Regions from separate parts of the Streptomyces sp. NPDC048603 genome, predicted to be linked through region 1. Evidence: riboswitches for the same ligand, from Rfam matches in the RefSeq annotation. Region 1 holds a riboswitch; the other holds the start of a gene.
What was found. A riboswitch is a leader RNA that binds a small molecule or an ion and turns the genes downstream of it on or off. The one in region 1 is predicted to bind S-adenosylmethionine.
Positions count from the first base shown of each region.

Region 2: linked by a shared signal. The riboswitch ahead of thrC (threonine synthase) and the one ahead of ACGFQ9_RS25525 (aminotransferase class V-fold PLP-dependent enzyme) in region 1 are both predicted to bind S-adenosylmethionine.

Region 1 is NZ_JBICVY010000010.1:196,739-204,066, forward strand. Features, by position in the region: gene ACGFQ9_RS25505 (c-type cytochrome) at 1-299, shown strand, start outside; gene ACGFQ9_RS25510 (Rieske 2Fe-2S domain-containing protein) at 296-1,354, shown strand; gene ACGFQ9_RS25515 (cytochrome bc complex cytochrome b subunit) at 1,351-2,976, shown strand; gene trpD (anthranilate phosphoribosyltransferase) at 3,159-4,223, shown strand; SAM riboswitch class IV at 4,320-4,436, shown strand; gene ACGFQ9_RS25525 (aminotransferase class V-fold PLP-dependent enzyme) at 4,664-6,064, shown strand; gene ACGFQ9_RS25530 (Lrp/AsnC ligand binding domain-containing protein) at 6,176-6,457, opposite strand; gene ACGFQ9_RS25535 (rhomboid family intramembrane serine protease) at 6,420-7,175, opposite strand; gene ACGFQ9_RS25540 (hypothetical protein) at 7,305-7,328, shown strand, end outside.
Region 2 is NZ_JBICVY010000004.1:500,231-507,558, forward strand. Features, by position in the region: gene groL (chaperonin GroEL) at 30-1,649, opposite strand; gene ACGFQ9_RS12160 (cold-shock protein) at 2,025-2,231, opposite strand; gene ACGFQ9_RS12165 (MoaD/ThiS family protein) at 2,662-2,940, opposite strand; gene thrC (threonine synthase) at 2,977-4,251, opposite strand; SAM riboswitch class I at 4,269-4,418, opposite strand; gene ACGFQ9_RS12175 (glucosyl-3-phosphoglycerate synthase) at 4,582-5,559, shown strand; gene ACGFQ9_RS12180 (trehalose-6-phosphate synthase) at 5,631-7,079, shown strand.

The DNA of each region.
Region 1 (7,328 bases):
GCAAGTACGCGCCCAACCTTGAGGACGTCTCGCCGAAGCACATCTACGAGGCCATGGTCACCGGCCCGCAGAACATGCCTTCCTTCCCCGACACCACCATGCCGGAGAAGGAGAAGAAGGACATCATCGCGTACCTCCAGCACGTGAACGGCGAGTACTCGACCAACCCGGGTGGTCTCAAGCTCGGCGGCCTCGGCCCCGTCTCCGAGGGTCTGTTCGGCTGGGTCTTCGGTCTGGGTGCGCTGATCGCTGTCGCCGTCTGGGTCGCGGCCCACACCGCTAAGGCCAAGAAGTCATGAGTAGCCAAGACATTCCCGAAGAGAAGCACCTGCCGAGCGAGCAGGGCGACGCGCACCACGCCGGTGTAGCGGTCGCGGACGACCCGTTCGCCGACCCCGGCCTGCCGGCCCACAAGCCGCGTATCCAGGACATCGACGACCGGGCCGCGAAGCGTTCCGAGCGCACCGTGGCCATGCTGTTCACGGTGTCGATGCTGGCCACGATCGCCTTCATCGTCGCCTACGTGGCCATCCCGGTCGACAAGATCGTGTTCATCTGGCCGTTCGGCCACGTGAGCGCGCTCAACTTCAGCCTCGGCCTGACCCTGGGCACGGCCCTGTTCTGCATCGGCGCGGGCGCGGTCCACTGGGCCCGCACCCTGATGTCCGACGTCGAGGTCGCCGACGACCGGCACCCGATCGCCGCCTCCCCCGAGGTCAAGGCGAAGGTCATGCAGGACTTCGCCGACGGCGCCGAGGAGTCCGTCATCGGCCGCCGGCCGCTGATCCGCAACACCATGCTCGGTGCGCTGGCCCTGGTGCCGCTCTCCGGCGTGATGCTGCTGCGCGACCTGGGCCCGCTGCCCGAGGACAAGCTCCGCAAGACCATCTGGGCGAAGGGCAAGCTGCTCATCAACCAGAACACCATGGAGCCGCTGCGTCCCGAGGACGTCATCGTCGGTTCGCTGACCTTCGCCAAGCCCGAGGGCCTGGAGGAGGACAGCCACGACTACATGCAGCAGATCGCCAAGGCCGCCCTGATGATCGTCCGGATCAAGCCGGAGGACATCAAGGACAAGCAGGAACTCGAGTGGTCCCACGACGGCATCGTCGCCTACTCGAAGATCTGCACCCACGTCGGCTGCCCGATCAGCCTGTACGAGCAGCAGACGCACCACGTGCTCTGCCCGTGCCACCAGTCCACCTTCGACCTCTCCGACGGCGGCCGCGTCATCTTCGGTCCGGCCGGTCACGCGCTTCCGCAGCTGCGGATCGGTGTGAATGACGAAGGCTTCCTCGAAGCGCTCGGCGACTTCGAAGAGCCCGTCGGTCCTGCATTCTGGGAGCGCGGATGAGCACTGCCACGACCACGGAGCGCAAAGCGCCGCGCGGCGAGCGCGTAGCCGACTGGGCGGACGGCCGCCTGGGCATCTACAGCCTCGCCAAGGCGAACATGCGCAAGATCTTCCCGGACCACTGGTCCTTCATGCTGGGTGAGATCTGCCTCTACACCTTCATCATCATCATCCTCACGGGTGTGTACCTGACGCTGTTCTTCCACCCGAGCATGAACGAGGTGGAGTACCACGGCTCGTACGTGCCGATGCAGGGCGTCCGGATGTCCGAGGCCTTCGCCTCGACCCTGGACATCAGCTTCGACGTCCGCGGCGGTCTGCTCATCCGGCAGATCCACCACTGGGCGGCCCTGATCTTCGTCGCCGCGATGCTCGTGCACATGATGCGCGTGTTCTTCACCGGCGCGTTCCGCAAGCCGCGTGAGATCAACTGGGTCTTCGGCTTCCTGCTGCTGGTCCTCGGCATGTTCACCGGCTTCACCGGTTACTCCCTGCCGGACGACCTGCTCTCGGGCACCGGTGTCCGCTTCATGGAGGGCGCGATCCTGTCCGTGCCGATCGTCGGCACGTACCTCTCGTTCTTCCTCTTCGGCGGCGAGTTCCCCGGCCACGACTTCGTGGCCCGGTTCTACTCGATCCACATCCTGCTGCTGCCCGGCATCATGATGGGTCTGCTGGTGGCCCACCTGATCCTGGTCTTCTACCACAAGCACACCCAGTTCGCGGGCCCCGGCCGGACCAACGAGAACGTCGTCGGCATGCCGCTGCTCCCGGTCTACATGGCGAAGGCGGGTGGCTTCTTCTTCCTGGTCTTCGGCATCATCGCGGCCATCGCCGGCATCGCCTCGATCAACCCGATCTGGGCCCTCGGCCCGTACGTCCCGGACCACGTGTCCACGGGCGCGCAGCCGGACTGGTACATGGGCTTCTCCGAAGGCCTCATCCGTGCCATGCCGGGCTGGGAGATCAACCTGTGGGGCCACACCCTGGTCCTGGGCGTGTTCATCCCGCTGGTGATCTTCCCGCTGGTCCTGGCGGCCATCGCCGTGTACCCGTTCATCGAGTCCTGGGTCACCGGGGACAAGCGCGAGCACCACATCCTGGACCGCCCGCGCAACGCCCCGACCCGTACCGGTTTCGGTGTCGCCTGGATCGTCTGGTACGTGATCCTGCTGATCGCCGGTGGAAACGACATGTTCGCGCAGTACTTCCACCTGTCGATCAACTCGATCACCTGGTTCGCCCGGATCGGCTTCTTCGTGGGCCCGGTCGTCGCCTTCGTGATCACCAAGCGGATCTGCCTCGGCCTGCAGCGCCGGGACAAGGACAAGGTGCTGCACGGCCGCGAGACCGGCATCATCAAGCGCCTGCCGCACGGTGAGTTCGTCGAGGTGCACGAGCCGCTCTCGCAGGGCGAGCTGCACAAGCTCACCACGCACCACCAGTACGAGCCGCTCGAGATCGGCCCGACGGTCGACGAGAACGGTGTGGAGCGCAAGGTGACGCGCACCGAGAAGCTCCGCTCCAAGATGAGCCGCGGCTGGTACGGCGAGGGCACGCAGATCGAGAAGCCCTCCGTCGAGGAGTACAAGGAGATCCAGAGCGGCCACGGCCACCACTGATCCGGGCGGATCCCCAGCGGATCCACCGGCCGGTCTCCCCGGCCCCGTATCTGGCTGAAAACAGATCGCCACGGCGAGAGCCCCGTCCAGTCGCTGGACGGGGCTCTCTGCCGTTCCCCTCCGCTGGATACGCTTGAGTTCTCGTTGATTTCCACAAGTGACCGATGACCCAGGAGCGGACCATGAACGTGGTGACCCAGACAGGCCGCGACGACGTGGCGGCCAGGTCCTGGCCGGCCGTCCTCGATGCCCTTCTGACCGGCAAGGATCTCACTGCCGACGACACCGAGTGGGCCATGGACCAGATCATGCGGGGACAGGCCACCGACGCCCAGATCGCGGGCTTCGCGGTCGCCCTGCGGGCCAAGGGCGAGACGGTCGCGGAGATCAACGGCCTCGTCCGAGCCATGTACGAGCACGCCAACCTGATTGATATTCCGGGTCGCACCGTGGACATCGTCGGGACCGGCGGAGATGGTGCGAAAACGGTCAACATCTCCACGATGTCCTCCATCGTGGTGGCCGGCACCGGCGCCAAGGTGGTCAAGCACGGCAACCGGGCCGCGTCCTCCGCGAGCGGCGCCTCCGACGTGCTGGAGAAGCTCGGCGTCAACCTGGACCTCACCCCCGCGCGGGTGGCGGCGGTCGCCGAGGAGGCCGGGGTGACCTTCTGCTTCGCGGTCAAGTTCCACCCCGCACTGCGGCACGTCGCCGCGGCCCGCCGCGAGCTGGGCATCCGCACCACCTTCAACTTCCTCGGCCCGCTGACCAATCCGGCCCGGGTGCGCGCGCAGGCGACCGGCGTCGCCGACGCCCGGATGGCCCCCATCGTGGCCGGTGTGCTCGCCGACCGGGGCTCCTCCGCGCTGGTCTTCCGCGGCGACGACGGCATGGACGAGCTCACCACCACGGCCACCTCGCGGGTCTGGTGGGTGCGCGACGGCCGGGTCGACGAGCAGCCCTTCGACCCGCGGGACGTCGGCATCCCGCTGGTCGACGTCTCCGCACTCCGCGGAGCCGACGCCTCCTACAACGCGGACGTGGCACGGCGGCTGCTGACCGGGGAGACCGGCCCGGTCCGGGAGGCGGTCCTCCTGAACTCTGCGGCGGCCCTGGTCGCCCTCGACCCCGGCACCGGTTCCCTGGAGGAGCAGCTGCGGGCCGGCATCGCCCGCGCCGCCGAGTCCATCGACTCGGGCGCGGCCCGCGCCGCGCTGGAACGCTGGGTTCGCGCCAGCAACCTCTAGCGTCAGGGGGCTCCGGCCCCGCCCGCACGAGCCCCCGGTCCACATGGTGGAACGGGGGCTTGCGCTTTCTGGATCATGTGGCAGGATTCTGGACCAGGTCACGAGTGACAGCGTTTTGGCCCCGGCTTGCTGTCCGGCAACCCTCCTTCCGTGGCGGGGTGCCCCGGGTGATGACCAGGCCGTGGACAGAAAGGTCCACGGCAAGCGCGGATCCCTCGACACCAGGGGTCCTGGTCTCTCGAGGAGCGTTTTTCCGTGAGCAAGCGAATGCGATAGGCGCCCAGCGCCCTTTCTTCCCCCCTCGGATCAGGGTCCCCGCACACCCGCGGCCGCGTCCCCTGCCGTCTCCGAGGCATTTCCGTACCCCCGGTCGGCCGCCGCGCCGCACCCGCGTACGGCCAGCGAAGCCATTCAACCCTGCCATCCCGGGAGACACCGCCATGTCCGCGTACACCGACACCGCCGCCACCGCCTGCTGCACCGAGGCCACCGCCGCCACCTCCGTCACCGCCGCCGAGCCGCTGCCCGTCCTCGGCCGGGACGTCACCGTCCCGCTCGTCACCGGCGGCGAAGTCGCCTACGCCGCCCTCGACTACGCGGCCAGCGCCCCGGCCCTGCAGCGGGTCTGGGACGACGTCGCGGCGTACGCCCCGTACTACGGCAGCGTGCACCGCGGGGCCGGCTACCTCTCCCAGCTGTCCACCGACCTGTTCGAGCAGAGCCGTGCCACGGTCGCCGGGTTCCTCGACTGCCGGTCATCCGATCAGGTGATCTTCACCCGGTCCACCACCGACTCGCTGAACCTGCTCGCCCGCGCCCTGCCCGCCGACTGCCGGGTCTTCGTCTTCGAGACCGAACACCACGCCTCGCTGCTGCCCTGGGGGGACGCGCAGGTCACCTACCTCGACGCGCCGCGCACCCCGGCCGAGGCGGTCGCGACCCTGGAGCGGGCGCTCGCCGACCGGGAGCCGGGGGAAGGCCCGGCGCTCGTCTGCGTCACCGGCGCCTCCAACGTCACCGGAGAGATCTGGCCGGTGAAGGAACTCGCCGCGGCCGCCCACGCCCACGGCGCGCGGATCGTCCTGGACGCCGCCCAGCTGGCCCCGCACCACGCCGTCTCCGTGCAGGACCTCGACGTGGACTGGGTCGCGTTCTCCGGCCACAAGCTCTACGCGCCCTTCGGCTCGGGCGTGCTGGCCGGCCGCGCGGACTGGCTGCAGCAGGCCGACCCGTACCTCGCCGGCGGCGGCGCCTCCCGCAAGGTGGCCCGGCGCGAAGACGGCGGTGTCGACGTCGAATGGCACACCACCGCCGCCCGCCACGAGGCCGGCTCCCCGAACGTGATCGGCGTCTACGCGATCGCCTCGGCATGCCGGACCCTGACCGAAGCCGGCTTCGACACCCTGGTCGCCCGCGAGCAGCAGCTGATCGACACGGTCCGGGCCGGTCTGGCCGACGTACCCGAGGTGCGGATCCTGTCGCTGTTCGGGGACGACGCTCCCCGCGTCGGAGTGATCTCCTTCGTGGTGGACGGCTGGAACAGCTCCCACTTCGCCGCGGCGCTCTCCGCCGAGTACGGCATCGGCGTCCGCGACGGCCTGTTCTGCGCGCACCCGCTCGTCCGCACCCTGCTGGGCGGCGAGTCCCAGGAGCCGGGCGAGTGCGGCGCCCCCGAGGCGGCCCCCGGCGAGAGGTCCCTCAACGCCATCCGGGTCAGCTTCGGCGCCGGGACTCCCGACGAGCACGTCGACCGGTTCGTCCGCGCGGTGCGCGAGCTGGTCGCCGACGGCGCGAAGTGGCAGTACCGCACCGAGGACGGCCGCTGCGTTCCCGCGGTCTGAGCACCCCCACGAACTCCCGGCCCTGACTACCCGGGAAACCGCAGGCCCGGCGGGAGGAGCCCCCGCCGGGCCTGTCGGCTGTCCGCAGCCGGTGTCACGCGTCAGCCGGTGTTACGCGTCGAGGCCGATCGCGAAGGCCGCCTCCAGGTCGTGCTGCGAGTACGTGCGGAACGCGACGTGCGTGTCCGTGGCCTCCACGCCCTGGATCTTGCTGATCTTGCCCGGGATGATGTCCGCCAGGTTCTCGTGGCGGGCCACACGGACGATCGCGATCAGGTCGTAGGTACCGGTCACCGAGTAGACCTCGCTGACGTTCTCCAGGGCCGCGATCGATTCCGCGATCTCCGGAATACGGTCAACGCTGGTCTTGATGAGCACGATCGCGGTGATCACTTGTGGTGTCTCCCTCGGTGTCCGTCGCTGGTCGCCTCACTCTAGTCGTACGCCGGTAACGCACCCAGGCGTAGGCGAACCCCAGCGAGAAGCCCACCAGATGGGCCAGGTACGCCACCCCGGGCCCGCTGCCCGCCCGGTGCGCCGCCAGCCACTGCAGGGCGAACCAGAACAGCAGCACCATCCACGCCGGGAAGCGCAGCGGCAGGAAGAGCAGGAAGGGGAAGAGGCTGGTCACCCGGGCACGCGGGAACAGGCACAGGAAGGCCCCCAGGACCGCCGAGATCGCCCCCGACGCGCCGACGAGGGTCTGCTCCTGGGAGGCGTGCGCCGCCGCGTACGCCACAAGTGACAGATAGCCCGTACAGAGGGAGAAGAGAAGGAACTCCGCCCGGCCCATCCGCTCCTCCGTCATCGCCCCGAAGACGAAGAGGAACAGCATGTTGCCCAGCAGGTGCAGCCAGCTGCCGTGGACGAACAGCGCGGTCAGCGGGGTGAGCAGCTCGCGTATGCCGCCGTCGAACAGTTCGGCCGGCACCACCCCCCAGCGCCGGAAGTACTCCGTCCCGGACTCCACCAGCGCCGCGCCCGTCCCGTAACCGGGATTCAGGCCCGAGGCCGGGCCGATGAGGAACACCGCGCAGCAGCCCGCGATCAGGGCGTGCGTGACCACCGGACCCCGGGCGGCCTCCCGCACGGTCCGCCACCTTACGATCATGCGAAGAGCATGGCGTAACCGGACGGATACCGATCGCATGCCCCGCCGATGCCGGGTGGGCCGTAGGGTTACGTGCTGCCGCCGGTGAGGCGGTTTACTTGAATGAGCGACGAAGGAGAGAACGGCACCATGACGGTCCCCTTGCCGACCGAG
Region 2 (7,328 bases), on a different contig from region 1:
GAACGGCTGATCGGGCCCGGAGGCGTCGATCAGAAGTCCATGTCACCGCCCGGCATGCCGCCCGGAGCGGCCGCGGCCTTCTCCGGCTTGTCGGCGATGACGGCCTCGGTGGTCAGGAACAGGGCCGCGATGGAGGCCGCGTTCTGCAGCGCGGAACGGGTCACCTTGGCCGGGTCGATGATGCCCTCGGCGATCAGGTCGACGTACTCACCGGTGGCGGCGTTCAGGCCGTGGCCCGGGGTGAGGTTGCGGACCTTCTCCACCACGACGCCGCCCTCGAGGCCGGCGTTCTCGGCGATCTGCTTCAGCGGGGCCTGCAGGGCCAGCTTGACGGCGGCGGCACCGGTGGCCTCGTCACCGTCGAGCTCCAGCTTCTCGAAGACCGAGGAGGCCTGCAGCAGGGCCACGCCACCACCGGCGACGATGCCCTCCTCGACGGCCGCCTTCGCGTTGCGAACGGCGTCCTCGATGCGGTGCTTGCGCTCCTTGAGCTCGACCTCGGTCGCGGCACCGGCCTTGATGACGGCGACGCCACCGGCGAGCTTCGCCAGGCGCTCCTGCAGCTTCTCGCGGTCGTAGTCCGAGTCGGAGTTCTCGATCTCGGCACGGATCTGGTTGACGCGACCGGCAACCTGGTCGCTGTCACCGGCACCGTCGACGATCGTGGTCTCGTCCTTGGTGATGACGACCTTGCGGGCGCGGCCCAGCAGGTCCAGGCCCGCGTTCTCGAGCTTGAGGCCGACCTCCTCGGAGATGACCGTGCCGCCCGTGAGGATGGCGATGTCACCGAGCATGGCCTTGCGGCGGTCACCGAAGCCCGGGGCCTTGACCGCGACGGAGCGGAAGGTGCCACGGATCTTGTTGACGACCAGGGTCGACAGGGCCTCGCCCTCGACGTCCTCGGCGATGATCAGCAGCGGCTTGCCGGACTGCATGACCTTCTCCAGCAGCGGAAGGAGGTCCTTCACGTTGCTGACCTTGGAGTTGACGATGAGGATGTAGGGGTCCTCGAGCGCCGCCTCCATGCGCTCCATGTCGGTCGCGAAGTACGCCGAGATGTAGCCCTTGTCGAAGCGCATGCCCTCGGTGAGCTCAAGCTCCAGACCGAAGGTGTTGCTCTCCTCGACGGTGATGACGCCTTCCTTGCCGACCTTGTCCATCGCCTCGGCGATGAGCTCGCCGATCTGGGTGTCGGCGGCGGAGATGGAGGCCGTGGAAGCGATCTGCTCCTTGGTCTCGACATCCTTCGCCTGCTCCAGCAGCGCGCCGGAGACGGCCTCGACGGCCTTCTCGATGCCGCGCTTCAGGGCCATCGGGTTGGCGCCGGCGGCCACGTTGCGCAGGCCCTCGCGGACCAGGGCCTGGGCCAGAACGGTCGCGGTGGTCGTACCGTCACCGGCGACGTCGTCCGTCTTCTTGGCGACTTCCTTGACCAGCTCGGCGCCGATCTTCTCGTACGGGTCCTCCAGCTCGATCTCCTTGGCGATGGAAACACCATCGTTGGTGATCGTGGGAGCGCCCCACTTCTTCTCGAGGACGACGTTGCGGCCCTTCGGGCCAAGCGTGACCTTGACGGCGTCGGCGAGCTGGTTCATGCCGCGCTCGAGACCGCGCCGGGCCTCCTCGTCGAACGCGATGATCTTGGCCATGTGAAGTGGTCCTCCCGGACTGGGGTGGATTGCCTTCGGACCGTGTGGCGCCCGCGACGGACGGCCTGCCTGCCCGGCGGTTCCTTCCCGCCGGACCTGCGGGCCTCACCGACCCGATCCTCGTCTTTATCACTCTCACCCGGAGAGTGCTAACGCCAATGATTAGCACTCGACCCCCACGAGTGCAAGCGAGTCAGGCCACCTCTGGACAACATGGCGGGCACGCGACGGCGGGGCGGCGAAAGGGCGCAGGTGGGAGCGCCGGCGGATGCCGGAGGACGCCGGAGGGACGCCGGGGGGACGCGCGAGGGCCCGCATCCCTGTCCGGGATGCGGGCCCCTCGGGGTACGCCTTCGGTGGTCGAACGCCGTTGGATCAGACCTGCGCGAGCTTGACCATGTCAGCCTGCGGGCCCTTCTGGCCCTGCGAGATCTCGAATTCGACCCGCTGACCCTCTTCAAGGGTGCGGTACCCGTCCATCTGGATGGCGCTGTAGTGGACGAACACATCCGCACCACCGTCGACCGCGATGAAGCCGTAGCCCTTCTCCGCGTTGAACCACTTGACGGTGCCCTGAGCCATGTCTAACTCCCCTATTACTGGCCCTTGCGCAGGAACGCACTTCGCGGTCCCGGGTCAGAACTTGCGTTGGAACGCGTCGACCGCGGCTGAATGTATCTGCACCGGAGCTGTCTGCAACAGGTCATTCCGACGAGAAATCTGGACATGCGGAAATGCTGAAATGGCCGGAAAATTTGCCATTCTCCCGGGCAACTTGGACCGGACAGAACGCGCCAAAGCCCCATATCGCACACGCACATTGGCCCGATGTCGACCATGGGGACGCCCGTTCATATGCGGCGGGCAAGAACAGCGGAGGGGGCTTCCCCAACTCTACCGCGCCCAACCAAGCAGAATTGCCCCCTCCGCTTTTGCGGAAGGGGCAATTCAGGGGTTGTGCGTGCCGGCTACCGAAGGGCCACCGGAAAGCCGGTGCCCGGGCGCCGGAAGTTCAGCAACCGCCCGCGACGGCCGGGATGATGGAAACGCCGGCGCCGTCCGGCGTCACCGCCTGCAGCCCGCCCTCGAAGCGCACGTCGTCGTCGTTGACGTAGACGTTCACGAAGCGGCGCAGCTTGCCCTGGTCGTCCAGGACACGCGCGGCGATGCCCGGGTGGTTCTGCTCCAGGGACTCGATGACCTCGGCGAGGGTCGTGCCCTCGGCGGGCACCTCGGCCTGGCCTCCGGTGTAGGTGCGCAGGATGGTGGGGATGCGGACGTTGACGCTCATGGCGACACTGCCTTTCCGGTAGTGCGTAGGGGGTGGTCAGGCCAGGCCGGCGGCGCGGAACGCGTCCAGGCTGGGGCGGATGACGGCGGTCTGGCCGGTGTCCCCGGCGACCGCGTCCAGGGTCTTGAGGCCGTCACCGGTGTTGAGGATGACGGTGGTCAGCGAGGGGTCGATCTGCCCGTTCTCGATGAGCTTCTTCGTGACGCCGACGGTCACGCCGCCCGCGGTCTCGGCGAAGATGCCCTCGGTCTGCGCGAGCAGCTTGATGGCCTCGACGACCTGCTCGTCGTTGACGTCCTCCACGAAGCCGCCGGTACGGCGGGCGATGTCGAGCACGTACGGGCCGTCCGCCGGGTTGCCGATCGCCAGGGACTTGGCGATGGTCTTCGGCTTCTGCGGGCGGACCACGTCGTGACCGGCCTTGAAGGCGGTGGAGACGGGCGAGCAGCCCTCGGCCTGGGCGCCGAAGATCTTGTACGGCTTGTCCTCGACCAGGCCCAGCTTGATCAGCTCCTGCAGGCCCTTGTCGATCTTCGTGAGCTGCGAGCCTGAGGCGATCGGGATCACGATCTGGTCGGGCAGCTGCCAGCCGAGCTGCTCGCAGATCTCGTACGCCAGGGTCTTGGAACCCTCGCCGTAGTACGGGCGGAGGTTGACGTTGACGAAGCCCCAGCCCTCGCCCAGCGGGTCGCCGATGAGCTCGGAGCAGAAGCGGTTGACGTCGTCGTAGTTGCCTTCGATGCCGACCAGGTCGCCGCCGTACACCGCGGCCATGACGACCTTGCCCTGCTCCAGGTCGTGCGGGATGAACACGCAGGAACGGAAGCCGGAACGGGCGGCCGCGGCGCCGACGGCGCCGGCCAGGTTGCCGGTGGAGGAGCAGGACAGGGTGGTGAACCCGAAGGCACGGGCGGCCTCGACGGCGATCGCGACGACGCGGTCCTTGAAGGAGTGCGTCGGGTTGCCGGAGTCGTCCTTGACGTAGAGCTTGCCGGTGACACCCAGCTCCTTGGCCAGGTTGTCGGCCTGGACCAGCTTGGTGCAGCCCGGGTTCAGGTTCGGCTTCTCCGCCACGTCGGCCGGGACCGGCAGCAGCGGGGCGTAACGCCAGATGTTGTTCGGGCCGGCCTCGATCGCGGCGCGGAGGGCCTCGGGGTCACCGGCGGGCAGCTCGTAGGCCACCTCGAGCGGGCCGAAACACTCGACGCACGCGAAGATGGGGCCGAGGTCGAAACGGGTGCCGCACTCACGACAGGAAAGCGCGGTGGCAGGTCCGAGATCGACAGAGGTGGCAACAGTCTGTGCAGCCATGATGGCGAGGCCCTTTCTCCTCATCTTCCTCGTGACGCACTTCGCCACGAGACGGATTTGGCACCTTCCCTAGCCGGGGACCTCGCTGCGTGACGCAGTCGCGAGAACCGACTGGAGGGTTGCCGGGGCTTCAACGGGCCGTTTCCCTCTGCCCCTCTGGATGAGCGGTATGGCTCCGGGCCGCGCGCTCTATGGCGCACCCGGGCGTTTGTCTGCGCGGCACCCCGGCATGCGGGGGTCCTGCGCGTTGTTCAAGACTGTAACCGAAGGTGCGGGCGGGTGAGACAGCTGTCCGAACCGCGAGATGGATCACGTTTGGGGAGTAACGGAGTGCTGCAAGAGGTGGAGCGCTGGCTGGCAGACCGCTCCTGGTCCGCCGACGACAGGCCGCTCGACCAGCTGTTTTCCGCCAAGCGGACAGCCGGTACGAGGGTCAGCGTGGTGCTGCCCGCACTCGATGAGGAGGCGACGGTCGGCGAGATCGTCGAGGTGATCCGGCGGGACCTGATCGAGGGACGGCCCTTCCCGCTGGTCGACGAACTGGTCGTGATCGACTCCGGTTCCACCGACCGGACCGCCGAGGTGGCCGCCAAGGCCGGCGCCCGCGTGGTGCACCGGGACGAGATCCTGCCCCGGATACCCGCGCTGCCCGGCAAGGGCGAGGTGCTGTGGCGCTCGCTGCTCGCCACCACCGGCGACATCGTCTGCTTCGTCGACGCCGATCTGCGCGACTTCTCGTCCGTCTTCGTCTCCGGGATCCTCGGCCCGCTGCTGACCGACCCGGAGATCCAGTTCGTCAAGGCGATGTACGACCGCCCGCTCGGCGACACCGATCCCGACGCGCCGGCCACGGTCAGGGCAGGACAGGGCGGCCGGGTCACCGAGCTGGTCGCCCGCCCGCTGCTCAACCTGCACTGGCCGCAGCTGGCCGGGTTCGTACAGCCGCTGGGCGGCGAGTACGCGGTCCGCCGGTCCCTGCTGGAACGTCTCCCCTTCCCGGTCGGCTACGGCGTGGAGCTCGGCCTGCTCGTCGACGCGCTGCACACCGTCGGCCTGGACGCCCTCGCGCAGGTCGACGTCGGTGTCCGGCTGCACCGCCATCAGGACGGGCGGGCGCTGGGCCGGATGGCCGCCGCGATCTACCGCACCGCGCAGGTGCGGCTCTCCCGCGGCCATCTGGTCCGCCCGGCCCTGACCCAGTTCGAACGGGGGCCGGACGGCTTCCTGCCGCACACCTACCCGGTGGACACGGAGGAACGGCCTCCGATGATCGAGATCGAGGAGTACCCGTCCCGCCGCGTCGCGTGACGACGGCCACATCACCCACAACCCGGCGCAACGGACGTTTGAGCGAGCGCGGGCCGGGCTAGGTTCGCCGCATGGCTTCCCCGCTGCTCGTCGCCGCGAACCGCGGCCCGCTCTCCTACGGCCTCTCCGCCGACGGCACCCTCGGCGCCCGGCGCGGCGGGGGCGGTCTGGTCTCCGGCCTGTCGGCCGCGCTCGACGGGCAGCCGGACGCGCTGTGGATCTGCGCGGCCCTGAGCGAGGGCGACCGCGAGGCGGTCCGCCGGGGCGTGTCCGAGCCGGGCGTCCGCATGCTGGCCATCGACCCGGACGTCTACCACGACGCGTACAACGGCATCTCGAACTCGGTGCTCTGGTTCACCCACCACGGGCTGTACGACATCCCGCACGAGCCGGTCTTCGACGCGGAGTTCCGGCGCCGCTGGGAGTCGTACCGGACGTACAACCGGGCGTTCGCGGAGGCGCTGGCGGCGGAGGCCGCCGAGGGCGCAGCCGTGCTGGTCCAGGACTACCACCTGTCGCTGGCCCCCGGCATGCTCCGGGAGCTCCGCCCCGACCTGCGGATCTCCCACTTCACCCACACCCCGTGGGCGACGGCCGACCAGCTGGACATGCTCCCGGACGACATCCGCGAGGAACTGCTGTGGGGCCTGCTCGGCGCCGACGAGCTGGGTTTCCACACCTGGGGATGGGCCGCGGCCTTCATCCGCGGCGCGCACATCGAGAGCGCGAACGGCACGGCGGAGGGGTCCTGGCCGAGCGGGGACCCCTGGCGCGGCGTCCACCACCACCGGTCCGGCGGCCGGCGGCGCAGCACCCGGGTGGCCGTGTACCCGCTGGGGGTGGACGGGGAGGAGCTGCGGCAGCTGGCCCACCGGCCGGAGGTGGACGACAGGCTGGCCGCGCTGCGCGCGGAGGTCGGCGACCGGAAGACCATCGTCCGGGTCGACCGCACCGAACTCTCGAAGAACATCCTCCGCGGCCTGCTCGCCTACCGGGAGCTGCTCGCCTCGCACCCCGAGTGGCGCGGCCGCGTGGTCCACCTGGCCTCGGCCTACCCCTCCAGGCAGGACCTGGCCGTCTACCGGGACTACACGGCGGCGGTGTCCCGCCTGGCGCTGGACATCAACGCGGAGTTCGGCACCGCGGACTGGCAGCCGGTCCTGGTCTCCGTGCAGGACGACTTCGCGCGGTCGCTGGCCGCGTACCGGCTGGCCGACGTCGCGCTGATCAATCCGCTGCGGGACGGCATGAACCTGGTCGCCAAGGAGATCCCGGTGGTCTCCGAGCAGGGCTGCGCGCTGGTGCTGTCTACGGGGGCCGGGGCCTACGCGGAGCTGCGCGAGGACGCGCTCGGGGTGAACCCGTACGACGTCTCGGACACGGCGGAGGCGCTGCACGAGGCGCTCTCGATGCCGGCCGGCGAGCGCGCCGAGCGCACGAAACGGCTGGCCGCGGCCGCCACGGCACTCCCTCCCGCGGCCTGGTTCCGCGCCCAGCTGGACGCCCTCCGCGAGGCCTAGCCCGCCGGCCGTTCCCACGGCCGTGTGGGCAGGTGTGCCGTTCCCTTGGCCGTGGCGGGCGGGGCGGCCGCACCGCACCGCCGTGTGGGCAGGCGTGCCGTTCCCTTGGCCGTGGCGGGCGGGGCAGCCGCACCGCACCGCCGTGTGGGCAGGCGTGCCGTTGCCCCGGCCGTGGCGGGCGGGGCAGCCGCGCAGCCACCGCCGTGTGGGCAGGCGTGCCGCAGGGCGGCACGGGTGGGCACACGGCAC